3 regions of the Arthrobacter sp. efr-133-TYG-120 genome follow, and region 1 is predicted to be linked to each of the others. Evidence: predicted binding sites of a transcription regulator. Region 1 holds the regulator's gene; each other region holds the start of a gene.
What was found. The regulator HrcA, encoded in region 1, represses chaperone genes, less so after heat shock. The targets are predictions, from matches to a motif close to TTNGCACTCGNNNNNNNCGAGTGCNAA.

Region 1 (5,026 bases):
GTACGAGGTCAGCAATTGGTCCCGTACGCCCGAACAGGCGTGCAAACACAACCTTGCCTACTGGCGGGGAGACGACTGGTGGGGCATCGGACCCGGTGCGCATTCCCACATGGGCGGCGTCCGCTGGTGGAACGTCAAGCACCCCACCGCCTATGCCAACAGACTCGGTAGCGGGGCCTCGCCGGCCGCTGGACGGGAAACGCTCGACGCCGGAACCCGGGAAGTGGAACGCATCATGCTGGAGGCGCGCCTCGGCACCGGGCTTCAAGTCGACGCGCTCGACAAGGTGGGCCGCCACGCCGTTGCAGGCCTCATTGCCGACGGCCTGGTTGAACCCGCAGCGGCCTTCCAGGGACGGCTGGTCCTGACCCTCAAGGGCCGGCTACTCGCCGATGCCGTGGTCCGCCGGATCCTTCCGGACTAGCGGCAGGCGTCAGCGCCCGGAGCGGGAGGCTACATAGGCATCCGCCGCGAGGACCGGCTACTTGATCCAGCGCAGGTTGAAGCGGTAGCGGTGCGGCTGACCGTGGTTGACGCGGATTCCGGCCGACACCGAGAAGCAGGTCACTGCGACCCAAATCGCCGTGGCCAAAACCGCGAACAGGTTTCCCACCACCGGGAGCAGGACCAGGATGTTTGCGAGTACTGCGGCAATCGTCGGAGGCAAAGTGAAGTTGAGCGCTTCCTTGGATTCCTGGGCCGTGAACGGGCCACGCTCGCGGAAGATCAGGTAGATCAGGAGCGAAGGCACGCAGCCGAGGATTCCTCCAAAGTGCGCCAGGGTTGCCCACTGCCGGTCTTCCGAGGCAGTCAAGGGCAGCGCGTTGGCAGGAACGCCGTGGTACTGGGACTGGCCCGAGGTGCCGTCCCGATCGTCAGGAGCGTTGTCTGCCACAGTTTCTTCCTTCGAGTGTCTATCGGTGCAGTGTTGCTGTCCCAGAATACTTGCTTGGCACGCGGTCAGCCGACCAACTGCTGTCCCCTACGCAGGTAATTCATCACGGAACGGTCAGGAAATCGATCACTTCCTCCACGCGACCCAGCAGAGACGCCTCCAAATCGGCGTAGCTGTGGACGGCGCCCAGCAGCTTCTGCCAACCCAGTCCGATGTCCTCGGCCGTTTCATGCGGCCAGCCGAACGCCTTCAGGATCCCGGTCTTCCAATCCGTGCCCCGCGCGATGGTCGGCCATTGCTCGATCCCCAACACCTTGGGCCGGATTGCCTGCCAGACGTCCACGTAGGGGTGTCCCACGATCAAGACGTTTCCCGCGGCGCCCGGCAGCATCATGGCGTCGGCAGCAATCCGCGACTCCTTCGAATCCGGGACCAAGTGGTCCACAAGGATCCCGAGACGGCGGCCCGGGCCCGGGGAGAATGCGGCTATTGCCGCCTTGAGATCGTCCACGCCATGCAACGGCTCGACGACGATACCCTCCACCCGGAGGTCATCTCCCCACACCTTTTCCACAAGTTCGGCGTCGTGCTTACCTTCCACCCATATCCGGCTCGCCTTGGCGACTTGGGCCCGCTGGCCGGCGACTCGGACGGATCCTGATGCTGTCCTGCCTGCTGGCGCCGCCCCCTTGGCGGCGGCCGGGCGTGGGGCAGGCGGCAGGAGCTTCACTGCTTGTCCCTCCAGCAGGAATCCGAAGCCAAGCCGGAACGACTTGGCTTTTCCCCGCCGATCCTCCAGCACCACAATGTGCATGCCTCCGGACTTCTCCACCCTGGTCACGGCCCCGACCCAGCCGGACTGGACGTCTTCGAGAACCATTCCGCGTTCAACAGGAACCTCAGGCAGTTGCCGTTTGGCAGGCGAGGAGAGGTCTTGCGGGCCCCAATTGTCGTAAGACACGGTCTTCACACCACTTTGCGCTAGGGGATCGGTCACGGTCCGTGGCGTTGCGCAGGACCGCGCGGGAATCATGTTCGCCGCGAGCGGTACCAATGCTAACAACGAGGTGGCTCATACTAGACTTGTTAGCACTTGGGCATGTTGAGTGCTAACTGTTGAAATGTTGATTGGAGGTGGGCAGTGAGCGAACCACGCAAGCTTGAAGTGTTACGCGCCATCGTGGAGGACTACGTTCACTCCCGCGAGCCGGTCGGTTCCAAAGCCTTGGTTGAACGGCACCATCTGGGAGTGTCGAGCGCAACCATCCGCAATGACATGGCCCTCTTGGAAGAAGAAGGCCTCATTGCCGCACCGCACACGAGCGCCGGCCGCATTCCCACGGACAAAGGTTATCGCCTGTTCGTCGACCGTATTTCCGAGGTCAAACCACTTTCGGCCGCCGAGCGCCGGGCCATCCACTCCTTGCTTGAGGGACCTGACGACGTCGAGGACATCCTTGAGCGCACCGTCCGGCTCCTCTCGCAACTGACCAACCAGGTCGCCGTCGTGCAGTATCCGCACCTGAGCCGCGCGCGCGTCCGGCACATTGAGTTTGTCCTTTTGGCACCGCGCCAGGTCCTGGTGGTGTTGATCGCCGATTCGGGCAAGGTGGAACAGGGCGTTGTGCACGCAGCGACGGACACCGCTGACGACGAACTCATGGCCTTGCGGGCGCGATTCCTTGGAAGCATCGCCGGCTCCCAGCTCGACCTCATGCCGCAAGTGCTGCCATCGGTGGTTGCCCTGTGCCCGCCGGCGCTTCGGAACCTTGCCGGCGCCCTTGCCCACGGCCTGGAAAGGCTTGCCGAGCGGAGCCGCGACGAACGCATGGTCATGGCAGGCACGGCAAACCTGGCCCGCTCCAACGTGGACTTCCCGCTGAGCATCGGTCCGGTCCTCGAAGCGCTTGAGGAACAGGTGGTCATGTTGCGGCTTTTGTCCGACATGGCGGAAGACCCCCGGGGCGTCACGGTGAGTATCGGCCGCGAAAACCCCTACGACGGCCTCTCCGAGGCTTCGGTGGTTGCCACGGGCTACGGTCCGGGCAGCAGTGCCAAGATCGGCATTCTTGGACCCACCCGCATGGACTATCCCAACACCATGGCGGCCGTCCGTGCCGTCGCACGCTACCTTTCCCGCATTCTGGGCGGCTGACGGCCTCGGCTGGAAACCGCCCCGCAAGAAACGCAGTGGAACCGTAAACAAGGAAGAGATACCGACTTTGAGCAGTCACTATGACGTTCTGGGCGTCTCGCCGGAAGCAACCGGCGAGGAGATCAAGAAGGCCTACCGCAAACTCGCACGTAAGCTGCACCCCGATGTGAACCCCGGGGCCGGCGCTGCAGAGGAATTCAAGGCGGTGACCCACGCTTACGAGGTCCTCTCCGACCCACAGAAGCGCCGCGTCTACGACGCCACCGGCAACGAGAACGGGACCGACAACGGTTTCGGCGGCGGCTACGCGGGCCAGGGATTCGCCTTCCAGGACATCTTCGACACCTTCTTCGGCGGAGGAGGTGGCGGCATGCAAGGCCCCGCATCACGCATGCGCCGCGGGCAGGACGCCTTGATCAGTGTCCGCATCGACTTGCGCGAAGCCGTCTTCGGTGTCAACAAAAAGCTCGAAGTGGACACTGCAGTCATCTGTCCCACGTGCGAAGGCTCATGCTGCCGACCGGGCACCCACCCGGAACGCTGCGACATCTGTGGCGGCTCGGGCCAGGTCCAGCGGGCCGTGCGCTCGATCCTCGGCCAGGTCATGACCGCCGCGCCGTGTGGATCATGCGAAGGTTTCGGCTCGATCATCAAGGATCCCTGTAATGAGTGCAACGGCCAGGGCCGCATCCGCAGCCGCCGTTCACTGACCGTCAAGGTGCCTGGCGGCGTCGCTACCGGGACCCGCATCCAGCTGTCGTCGCAAGGCGAAGCAGGCCCCGCAGGCGGGCCTCCCGGCGACCTCTACGTGGAGATCCGGGTCAACAGCGACTCCACCTACATCCGCGAAGGCGACGACCTCCACGCCACGCTGAGCGTCCCCATGACCGCCGCGGCGCTGGGTACCGAGCTCCAGCTTGAGACTTTCGACGGTCCCCAGGAAATCGACGTCAAGTCCGGCACGCAGTCCGGCGAAGTCATCACCCTGCGCGGGCTGGGCGTCACCCATCTCCGCGGCTACGGCAGGGGAGACCTCAAGGTGCACCTTCACGTTGAGACGCCCGGCAAGCTCGACGCCGCACAGGAAGACCTGCTTCGCCAACTGGCCAAGTTGCGCGGGGAGCAGTTCACCGAAGGCAAGCTTGTGGCCAGTGGAGGTATGTTCGCGAAGCTGCGGGACAAGCTCGGTAACCTGTAGCGGTGAGCAACCCCGTATTCTTCACAGCTGCCGGATCGCTTGATGGGCTCGGCCCTGGCGACTCTTTCATGCTTGACGGCGCCGAAGCCAGGCATGCAGTCACCGTCAAGCGCCTGGAAATCGGCGAAGCCGTCGATATCGCCGACGGTGCCGGCAAACGGCTCACGGGCACCGTGGCCGAATCCGGGCAGGGAACCCTGACGGTCCTTGCCTCCGCCGTCCAGGAGGAACACCAGCCAGCCGTACGGCTCGTGTTGGTCCAGGCCCTCGCGAAGGGCGACCGGGACGAGCTCGCCGTCGAAACGGCAACGGAACTCGGGATCGACGCCGTCGTGCCCTGGCAGGCGGAACGTTCCATCGTGCGCTGGAAGGGTGACCGGGCGGCAAAAGCCCACGCGAAATGGCAATCTGTCGCCACGGCAGCCGCCAAGCAGGCGCGGCGCGCGTGGATTCCCGAGGTGCGTGCCGCCGTCGACGGCTCCGGCCTGGCTGCGGCCGTTGCCGCCGCCGATCTGGCGATCATCCTGCACGAGGACGCGAAACGTCCGCTGCGGGAGGTCCTGGAGAAGTGGCACGGCGGGGTTTCCGACGCCGATGCCGGGGCTGGGCGGGAAGTGCTGCTCATTGTCGGCCCAGAGGGCGGCATTTCACCGCGCGAAGTGACGAAACTCAGCGACGTCGGCGCCGTCACCGCGCTCTTGGGCCACCACGTGCTTCGCTCGTCGACGGCGGGTCCTGCCGCCGTCGTGCTCGCCAGTGACATCCTGGGGCGCTGGTA
Region 2 (5,026 bases), on a different contig from region 1:
GACGGCACCCTCGTATAGTGCCGTCCAGGATGGATTCCTGGATGTTGATGTTGAACAATTGGAACTGAACAGTCAGGCGGACCATGCCACGGCCGGGCCTGATGGTATGCAAGGCCCCCGCGGTACGCAAGGCACTGGCTCGGGACCGGCGATCCCCTAAGGAAGCGCAATGGCGGAAAGCAAAAGCACTCAATCCAAGTGCGCTGCGGACACCAGTGCCGATGCGCTGGGCCCTGACGCGGAGTTGGACGAGCAGGAGAAAACAAAAGTGAAGCCCGCACCGGAGCGGAAGCCGGCAGGAGAGAGTATTCTGCCCAAGAAAGCCTCCGAGGATGATCCACGCCGTTGGGGCGATGAGCCTGGCTATGACCACGACGCCTGGCTGAAGGAGCAAAGGCCCCCGCACTGGGGCTGAACCCTCCATTTGCTCGTGGTTATCCGGCCGGGGCTCGGGATTGCCGGTTGTCAGAGGGATTGACGAGGACAAAGAACAGTTTCCCTCGCGTGGAAGCTCCGGCGAGGATTTCGGCCTGTTGCGGATTGGCGGCGACAACCACAAGGCCGTCCGCCTCGTTCGTGCCCAACCATTGGGTGGCCTTGCCTCCCTGCCCGGATGTCCACAAGACCGGGACCGCAGATGCCAGGAGTTCGGATTTCTTGCCGGGCCCTTCAGGCCCATCTGCTGCGGTGAGCACAACGTCGACCACCTGGCCCGGCGAGATGAGCTGGATTGAAGCGGGATCGGCCATGCGAAGTGGAACGGCCGCCGTCGCGGGTGCGGTGCCGGTGAGCAGGCCCGGTCCCAGGAGTTGGGCGTCCGTGGGGATCTGCCCCTTTCGCAGGGGCGAGGCAAGCTGCTTCCCGCCGTATCCGGTTTTGGGGGAGAGCGCCCCCGCGGGAACTCCATCTGGAAGGACTTCGAGGGGTTTGAGGTCGGAATCCATCAAAGTGGACCCGGCAGGAAGATCCCGCGCGGCGGCCAGGACCGTGACTCGCTGCTCCGAAGGGGGAGTCAGCTGGTGGACCGCGATCCCGGCGGCCACGCATAGCAGAAGGGCCACCACGAGGCGGCGGTTGTGGTTTAGCCAGCCAGCGAAGCGTCGATGCCCGGATTGTCGCGTGGGAGCGCCGAGGCGCCCGCCCGCCGCCCTGAAAGGAAGAACCTGAAGGCGACGCGTACGGGCCATGCTCATCGGCGACGGGATCCTATCGCGCGGAAGCGACGAAGATCCGGCAGGCACAGGGCCCGGGGATACGTTCGGGATTTTTGGCATGGTGCCACGCTAACGGGGCACGCAGGTCCCGTGGCAGGGCCCTATTGAGCTATGTGGAAACGTTGAGTTATGTGGAAACGTCGTGCTTTGTGGAAAACCGGGGGCAGCCGGAAACGGCTATCAGCTCGCGGCAGCCGCCGGAGCCGGAGACGCAGCTGGTGCGGCGGGAGCGGCCGAAACGGTGCTTCCCTTGGAATCCCGGGAGTCGGTGCGGTAGAAGCCCGATCCCTTGAAGACGACGCCCACGCTGTTGAACTTCTTACGCAACGACCCTTGGCATTCAGGGCAGTCGGACAGCGAGCTGTCCGTGAAAGTCTGAACGATGTCAAAGGCATGTCCGCAGTCTTTGCAGGCATAGGCATATGTGGGCACTGGTGATCCTCCTCCGGGACGAACTGCAGGTCCTGTGCTGCCAAGGCGGATTGTTCCGTCCATTAGCAGTCGCAGGGCCTGAGTGCCAATTCTATCATCCGGAGTCGAGGCCGCTACTACGGAATGTGGCGGAGTAGACAGACCTCAAACTCGGTCAAGCCGCCGCAACCAGGCGTACAACCCGGTTAGGGGTAAGTGCCTCGGCCACGGGCTTGTCGAACGATTGTGCGGGGATCGTCCCCGCGGGCAACACTTCGTGGTCATATACGACGGCGACAGTCGGCGGACGCTGCCCGTCGGCGTCGAGCTTGTCGAGGAGCCGGTCGTAGTAACCGCCCCCTTGCCCGATACGGTTTCCGCTTTCATCGACCGCGGTGGCCGGAAGGAAGATTCCAGCCGCATCCTTGATGGCGCCACTGTCGAATCGTTCGCCCACGGGCTCGTCAATCGGGGCGTAGTTCGAGCGGACAAAAGACGTTTCCGGTGTCCAATAGACCCAGCTCAGACGCCGTTCCGGTTCACAGACGGGAAGGAGGACCCGGTGCCCGGCGGCGTGGAGCGCAGCGAGCAAGGGCATTGTCGGCGGCTCGGCAGCCACGCCGACATAAGCCGCGAAAGTCGACGGATTCCCTTGGGTAACCGCATCCGCCCACAGGAGGCCATGGCGGGCAATCCCCGTTCCAGCGTCAGCACGCTGTTGCGCGGTCAAGGTGAGCCTGCGCTTGCGGTTGTCCCGGCGGATATCGTCCTTCAAAGTCATCTTTGCTCCAGTTCTTGCTGCTGTGCGGCCCGGGGATGGGCAGGAAAGGGAGCTTCACCGCTGTGCGCCCCGGGACTCTTTTGCCCAATGTCCAGCTCCTTCCGTTAGATTAGTCCGGTGACTTCCAATAGCTGCGCCGTCCGCAAGGCCGTGATCCCCGTTGCGGGGCTCGGTACCAGATTCCTGCCGGCTACAAAGGCCATGCCCAAGGAAATGCTGCCGGTGGTCGATAAGCCGGCCATCCAATACGTGGTTGAGGAAGCCGTGGGCGTCGGCCTCAACGACATCCTGATGATCACGGGACGCAACAAACGCGCATTGGAAGACCACTTTGACCGTGTCCCGGCGCTTGAAGCGACCCTTGAGGCCAAGGGAGACATCACCAAATTGGACGCTGTACAGGCCACGAGCGGCCTGGGCGACATCCACTATGTTCGCCAAGGCGACCCCAAGGGCTTGGGCCATGCGGTGCTGCGTGCCAAGCAGCACGTCGGCTATGAGCCGTTCGCGGTTCTTCTCGGTGACGATCTGATCGACGCCCGGGACACACTCCTCAGCGACATGATTGAGGTCCAGCAGAAGACCGGCGGATCAGTCGTAGCCCTCATTGAGGTGGAGCCCTCCCAGATCAGTTCCTATGGCTGCGCTGACATCGAGGATATCGGCGAAGACGGCTACGTCCGGATCAAGCAGCTTGTGGAAAAGCCAGCCGCAGATGAAGCTCCATCAAACCTGGCCGTGATTGGCCGCTACGTGCTTCACCCCGCCGTATTTGACGTCCTTGAGCACACCGAGCCGGGACGTGGCGGGGAAATCCAACTGACGGATGCCCTCCAGGTCCTGGCCGCCGAGGAGGGCGAAGGCCGCGGCGTGTATGGAGTGGTCTTCCGTGGCCGTCGATACGACACCGGGGACAAGCTGAGCTACCTCAAAGCCTGCGTCCAGCTGGCGTGCGACAGCGAAGATCTCGGTCCCGGTCTGCGTGAGTGGTTGCCCGGCTTCGCCGCCGGCCTCAGCAAGTAGCTCATCGTGTGGGGGTCGGCCATTTGGCCGGTGACGTTGGAGAGTGGCGACCTCATCTTGCGTCCCATTCACTACCGGGACAAGAAGGAATGGACCGAGGTCCGCTCACGCAACAGTGATTGGCTGGCGCCTTGGGAAGCCTCCAACCCGGCCCCTGGCGGTCGCCTGCCGAATTATCGGCAGATGGTGGCTTCCCTCAACTCGCAGGCTCGGCAAGCGAGTGCCCTTCCGTTCGTGATCACGGAGCGCATTCCCGGGTTCCCCGAGCCCAGGATCGTCGGGCAGCTCACGGTCTCCTCGATAATGTGGGGGTCGGCGATGACGGCCACGCTTGGTTATTGGGTCGACCAGGCGCGGGCCGGCCGCGGAATAGCTCCCACCGCGGTTGCCATGGCCACCGACCATTGCTTTGAGGCTCTGGGCCTGCACCGGATGGAGATCAACATCAGGCCCGAGAACGGGCCGAGCCTACGCGTCGTTGAGAAGCTGGGATTCCGTGACGAAGGCCGCCGTGAGCGTTTCCTCCACATCAACGGAGAATGGGCTGACCACCGAAGCTTTGCGTTGACCTCGGAAGAGGTCCCCGGCGGTTTGCTGGCCGCTTGGCTGAGACGCGGAGCCAACTAGTCGGCCCAGTGGATGAGAGCCGGTAAATCCATTGATTTGCCGACTCTCCGACGACACACCGTGGGCAATGCGGCGGCCTCTGCGTATTTCCTTCTACGGTTTTGATTGTGGACTTCCCTCTCAGCAGCTCGGTGATATTGGTCATTGCTGTCGCGCTGTGGATTGTTTGGGTTGCGCCATACATACTGCGGAATCGTCACAACCACGTCCAAATGGCCGGTGACATCCCGGCAGATGTCATCGACGAAGACGCTCATGAACTGCAAGCCGGGGTGGTTCTGTCAATCACCCCTCGGCAGGAGAAAGCAATGGAAACCATGCAGAGCACCGCAACCGCATTGCCCGAGGTATCGGCCGGCGCCGGCGAACGGCGTGATGCTGCATCGGATGCGGCGGTCTTCAAAGTCAGATACGGGCGCTGCGCCCTTGCACTCGGCGGTCTCCTCCTGCTGCTCACGGCGGCCGTTTCAGGCGTTCTTCGCATTCTTGGCCTCGTTTCGGGTTGGCTGCCGCTGGCATCCATCGTCGGTGTGGTCGGGACCGTTTTCCTGCTTCGCCGGCTCGCCATCAGGGACCGCCGGGCGAAGATGAACAGGGCCTTCCGTAATGCAATGGGTCCCGCGGTCGAGAGCCCCCGCGCAAATGCGCCGGCGTCGGACCGACCTGCGACCAAGATCTTCGACGCCGAAGCCCACGCCCGTGAGGCGACCCGACTGACCGCCGTCGAGCTCCGGCAGGCCGCCCTTAACGTTGCCGTCGCCGCCGGCGACAACACAGTCCGGTTTACGGCGGAATCCAAAGAGTCTGAATGGCGGCCGGTGGACGTACCCAAACCAACATACGTCGACGCCGCCAAGGCGCCTCGACCGGCGCCCGAACCCCTCGACTTGCCTGAGGCCCCCAAGCCGCTCGGCAAGCCGACGCTGAAGCCGGCCAGCGCGCCGTCCGCGGGTCCGTCGGTCCAGGTACA
Region 3 (5,026 bases), on a different contig from region 1:
GGCGCAAGTGGTCCGCCGGCGCGGCCGCACCTTTGTCATCAACAAGCTGAATCCGCGCTTCAAGGCGCGCCAAGGCTAGCTCCCCGTCTAGGCTGGGCAGAGAACCCGCTACGCGAAGGAAGCCCCGTTATGCCGATCCTCAATAAAGACATGACGCTCTGTATTTCTCTCTCTGCCCGGCCCAGCAACAACGGAACGCGTTTCCATAACTTCCTTTACCAGGAGCTTGGCCTGAACTGGATCTACAAGGCCTTCGCTCCCACCGACCTCCCGAACGCGATCGCGGGCGTGCGCGGCCTGGGCATCCGCGGCTGTGCCGTCTCGATGCCGTACAAGGAAGACGTCATCGCCCTCGTCGACCGGATGGACGCTTCGGCGGCAGCAATCGATTCAGTCAACACGATCGTGAACGACGCTGGCGTACTGACGGCCTACAACACGGACTACACCGCGATCGCGCAGCTGATCGAGCGCAACGCGATCGACCCGGCGTCGTCCGTGCTGCTCCGCGGTTCCGGCGGCATGGCAAAGGCCACCGCCGCTGCCTTCCGGGACGCCGGGTTCTCCCGCGTTACAGTGGTTGCCCGGAATGAAAAACCCGGGCAAGCCCTCGCGGGGCTTTACGGCTTCGGCTGGCAAGCCGAAGTAGGGGAGTCGACGGCGGACGTCCTCGTAAACGTGACACCGATCGGCATGGCCGGCGGACCTGAGTCCAGCTCGCTGTCCTTCCCCGAAGCGGCGGTGGCGGCCGCGAAGGTAGTGTTCGACGTCGTCGCCCTCCCCGCAGAGACGCCGCTCATCAAGGCCGGCCGCGCGGCAGGAAAGACCGTGATCACCGGCGCCGAGGTGGCCACCATCCAGGCGCTTGAGCAGTTCGTTCTCTATACCGGCATCACCCCCACACCGGAGCAAGTCGCTGCGGCCGAGGAGTTCACGCGCGCCCAATAGGGCGCCACAGCTCAGAGACCAGCTCAGGCAGCCGCGACGGGCTCCACTACAACAGCCACCTTTTCCTCGCCGATCCTGGTGAGGACCAAGGTGGCTGTTTTGTTGCCGCGGCCTTTTGCCGAGCCTTTTCCTGCCGGGAGCAGCTGCTTCCGCAGCTCCTCCGGGGTGACGGAGGTGCCGCGTTTCTTGATGTCGAGGACGCCGACGCCGTTCGCCTTCACCCAGGCTTTGAGGGCTTTGACGTTCAACGGCATGACTTCCAGGACTTTGTAGGCGCGGGCGAACGGGGTCTCCACAAGTTCCGGAGCGCAAATATAGGCGATGTGCTGGTCCACCAGGTGGCCGCCCAACCGGAGTGCGACGTCGGCCACCAGGCCCGCACGGATCACCGCCCCGTCCGGTTCGTACAGGTATCCCTCCACGGGCCCGACGTCGGGCACCGGACCGCCGTCGAAATCTTCGGCGCTGGTGATCTCGGCTGCGCCTTGCGGCCCGAGTACCAGGGCAGCGCGGCGGATGCCGGGACGGGCGACGTCGTTGAACCACAGCGTCACTTCCGTGACGTCCCCGCCCACCGAAACCCACTGTGCCTCGCAGCCGGCCGGTACCGATTCGTGCGGCATGCCCGGGCCCATTTTGACCCCGACGGACTTGCCGGTCGCCGCCAATGATTCAACGAAGGACAACGGCGGCGAGAACGCCTCCGGATCCCAGATCCGTTTGGTTCCCGACGACGACGTCGTGCGTCGCGCCGGATCGAGCCACACGCCGTCGACCCCGTCGAGGGGCACCGAGGTTGCGTCGGAGTGCACTACCGTCGCGTGCGGGAACGGAATGAGGTTGATGGTGGCGCAGGCTGCGGTGGTCTCGTCGAGCTCCACGGCGGTGACCTCGATGTCCATGGAGGCCATGGCCATGGAGTCCGCTCCGAGCCCGCAGCCCAGGTCCGCCACGTGCCGCGTGCCTGCCTTGGCGAATCGCTCGGCGTGCCTGGCTGCAACATTGAGGCGGGTGGCCTGTTCCAGGCCGGCCTGGGTGAAGAGCATCTGCCGGGCGAATTCTCCGAACTTGGCCTCGGCCCGGGTGCGGAGCCTGGATTGGGTGAGGACGGCGGCCACGAGCGCGGGGGAGTGGCCGTCTTTGCGCAGGCGCGCGTTGAGGGCGAAGGCTTCGCCGTCGCGGTATGGTCCCAAGGATGCCAGGAGTTCCCAACCTTCCGTTGTCAGCAAAGGGGCAATCTGGTCCTGGGGTGTGTCAGCCATGGGAACCAGCCTAATGCTCGCCCGTCATAGAGTGCGGAGGGGGAACCGCGACCACCCGGGCGGATAGGGTTGATGCCATGGAAGACAACCCAGTACGCCAGCCTGACGACGCCAATGGTTCTCCCTTTGCCCCCGATAAACGTCCCTTCGCCGGAAATCTCTCCAAGTATGCCCGCCCCGCACTCATCGTCGGTGTTTTGATTGCCGTTGTCTGCATTGCGCTCTTGATCATTATTTTCTTCCTCGACTCCTTCAACGCGGCCACCTACTCCATGACCGGAAAGAGCGTCCAGGACGCCACCGACGAGGCCCGGGACATCCGTGACACCTACACCGGTGCCCGCATCGCAGCGATCGTCGGGCTGGTGGTGTTCGGCGTCGTCGCGCTCGCCAGCGGCGTAGTGCTCTACCTGAACCGCGGAAACGCGCCGAAGGAAGACTATGACGACGGCGAGGACGTCGACTTCGACGACCTCGCCGGTCAATGAGCTACTCGAGCCGCAAGTGGCGCTTCGGGCGTTCACCCATGACGGAATTCTGGCACTCGCCTTGACCGAGTGCTAATGCTTACATAGAGTCTTGATTAGCACTCTCCCTAGGCGGGTGCTAATCATGCCGCCAGGCACTTACCGGCACCGCGACGACGGTAAGCCCGCCACGGCATCCCTGGTTTGATAGTCCATGTACTACCTCACGTAAAGGAGAGATCCGAGTGTCGGTCTCCATTAAGCCTCTCGAGGATCGCATTGTTGTCCGCCCGCTCGAAGCAGAGCAGACCACGGCTTCCGGCCTGGTCATCCCGGACACTGCACAGGAAAAGCCGCAGGAAGGCGAAGTTGTCGCAGTTGGCCCCGGCCGCTTCGACGACAACGGCAACCGCGTCCCCGTCGACGTAACCGTCGGCGACGTCGTCATCTACTCCAAGTACGGCGGAACTGAAGTCAAGACCGGCGGCAACGAATACCTCGTTCTGTCCGCCCGCGACGTTCTGGCGATCGTCGTTAAGTAATTCCCTGGATCCCGCATCGCAGATCGAGTCGGACTTCTTCCGGTCGAATCAGCGGTGCGGGTTTTCCGTCTTGAAAGGACACAACCATGGCAAAGCAGCTTGCGTTTAACGACGCTGCCCGTCGCTCGCTCGAAGCAGGCATTGACAAGCTCGCCAACACGGTCAAGGTCACCCTTGGCCCGCGTGGCCGCAACGTCGTTCTGGACAAGAAGTGGGGAGCTCCCACCATCACCAACGACGGCGTGACGATCGCCCGCGAAGTCGAACTCGACGACCCGTATGAGAACCTTGGTGCGCAACTGGCCAAGGAAGTCGCCACCAAGACCAACGACGTCGCAGGTGACGGCACCACCACCGCCACCGTGCTGGCACAGGCACTCGTCAAGGAAGGCCTGCGCAACGTTGCCGCCGGAGCCGCACCTGGCGAAATCAAGCGCGGCATCGAGGTTTCCGTCCAGGCCGTGGCTGCCCGCCTCCTGGAGAACGCCCGCGAAGTTGAAGGCACCCAGGTTGCCAGCGTTGCCGCGATCTCTGCCCAGAGCGATGAGGTCGGCGAGCTCCTCGCCGAGGCTTTCGGCAAAGTCGGCAAGGATGGCGTCATCACCATCGAAGAGTCCTCCACCACGCAGACCGAACTGGTCCTGACCGAGGGCATGCAGTTCGACAAGGGCTACCTGTCCCCGTACTTCGTCACTGACGCGGAACGCCAGGAAGCTGTTCTGGAAGACGCGCTCATCCTGATCAACCAGGGCAAGATCTCCTCGCTGCAGGAATTCCTGCCGCTCCTCGAGAAGGCCCTGCAGGCTGCCAAGCCCCTCTTTATCATTGCTGAGGACATCGACGGCGAGGCACTGTCCACGCTGATCGTGAACCGTATCCGTGGCACCCTGAACGTCGTTGCCGTCAAGGCTCCGGGCTTCGGCGACCGCCGCAAGGCCATGCTGCAGGACATTGCCACCCTGACCGGCGCCCAGGTTGTTTCCCCGGAGCTCGGCCTGTCCCTGGACCAGGTTGGCCTCGAGGTCCTCGGCAGCGCCCGCCGGATCACCGTCACCAAGGACAACACCACCATTGTTGACGGCGCCGGTACGCCTGAGGACGTCGCAGCGCGCGTCGCCCAGATCCGTGCAGAGCTGACCCGCACCGACTCCGATTGGGACCGCGAAAAGCTGCAGGAAAGGCTTGCGAAGCTGGCAGGAGGCATCGGCGTCATCAAGGTCGGCGCAGCCACCGAGGTCGAGCTCAAGGAAAAGAAGCACCGCATCGAGGACGCAGTGTCCTCCACGCGTGCTGCCCTGGAAGAGGGCATCGTCTCCGGCGGTGGATCCGCCCTCATCCACGCCCTCAAGGCACTGGACGAGGACTCTGCCGTCAAGGCACTGGAAGGCGACGCGGCTGCCGCCGTCGGCATCGTTCGCCGTGCCCTGACCCAGCCCCTTCGCTGGATCGCCCAGAACGCCGGCTTCGACGGTTACGTCGTCGTGGCCAAGGTTGCCGAGCTGGAAGCCAACCACGGCTTCAACGCGAAGTCCGGCGTGTACGAGGACCTGATCGCCGCCGGCGTGATCGACCCCGTCAAGGTCACCCGCTCCGCACTCCAGAACGCCGCATCCATCGCAGCCCTGGTTCTCACCACCGAGACCCTTGTTGTCGAGAAGCCGGCCGAGGAAGACGAGCACGCAGGCCACAGCCACTAGTCCCCACCGCCTCCCTAGCCTCGCTTCGCTTCGGCCAGGGAGCCCGGGCGGTGTGGGCCCATCTGCGTGAAAGAAGGCCCGGTCCCCTTGAGGGGGCCGGGCCTTTCTTT

Region 2: a site for HrcA is predicted at 1,709-1,735, ahead of QRN51_RS18845 (FmdB family zinc ribbon protein). Genes of this name have one in related genera too.
Region 3: a site for HrcA is predicted at 2,748-2,774, ahead of groES (co-chaperone GroES). Genes of this name have one in related genera too.

What each region holds. Positions count from the first base shown of each region.
Region 1 covers NZ_JARVRI010000010.1:8,263-13,288, forward strand. The annotation lists gene hemW (radical SAM family heme chaperone HemW) at 1-424, shown strand, start outside; gene QRN51_RS05725 (DUF4870 domain-containing protein) at 482-895, opposite strand; gene QRN51_RS05730 (DUF3097 family protein) at 999-1,856, opposite strand; gene hrcA (heat-inducible transcriptional repressor HrcA) at 2,037-3,050, shown strand; gene dnaJ (molecular chaperone DnaJ) at 3,118-4,248, shown strand; gene QRN51_RS05745 (16S rRNA (uracil(1498)-N(3))-methyltransferase) at 4,251-5,026, shown strand, end outside.
Region 2 covers NZ_JARVRI010000036.1:29,677-34,702, forward strand. The annotation lists gene QRN51_RS18835 (AAA family ATPase) at 1-160, shown strand, start outside; gene QRN51_RS23490 (hypothetical protein) at 170-415, shown strand; gene cpaB (Flp pilus assembly protein CpaB) at 435-1,193, opposite strand; gene QRN51_RS18845 (FmdB family zinc ribbon protein) at 1,395-1,646, opposite strand; gene QRN51_RS18850 (5-formyltetrahydrofolate cyclo-ligase) at 1,801-2,406, opposite strand; gene galU (UTP--glucose-1-phosphate uridylyltransferase GalU) at 2,524-3,429, shown strand; gene QRN51_RS18860 (GNAT family N-acetyltransferase) at 3,436-4,056, shown strand; gene QRN51_RS18865 (hypothetical protein) at 4,053-4,313, opposite strand; gene QRN51_RS18870 (hypothetical protein) at 4,365-5,026, shown strand, end outside.
Region 3 covers NZ_JARVRI010000036.1:9,957-14,982, forward strand. The annotation lists gene ykgO (type B 50S ribosomal protein L36) at 1-79, shown strand, start outside; gene QRN51_RS18770 (shikimate 5-dehydrogenase) at 130-948, shown strand; gene QRN51_RS18775 (THUMP-like domain-containing protein) at 972-2,210, opposite strand; gene QRN51_RS18780 (hypothetical protein) at 2,288-2,698, shown strand; gene groES (co-chaperone GroES) at 2,923-3,219, shown strand; gene groL (chaperonin GroEL) at 3,306-4,916, shown strand.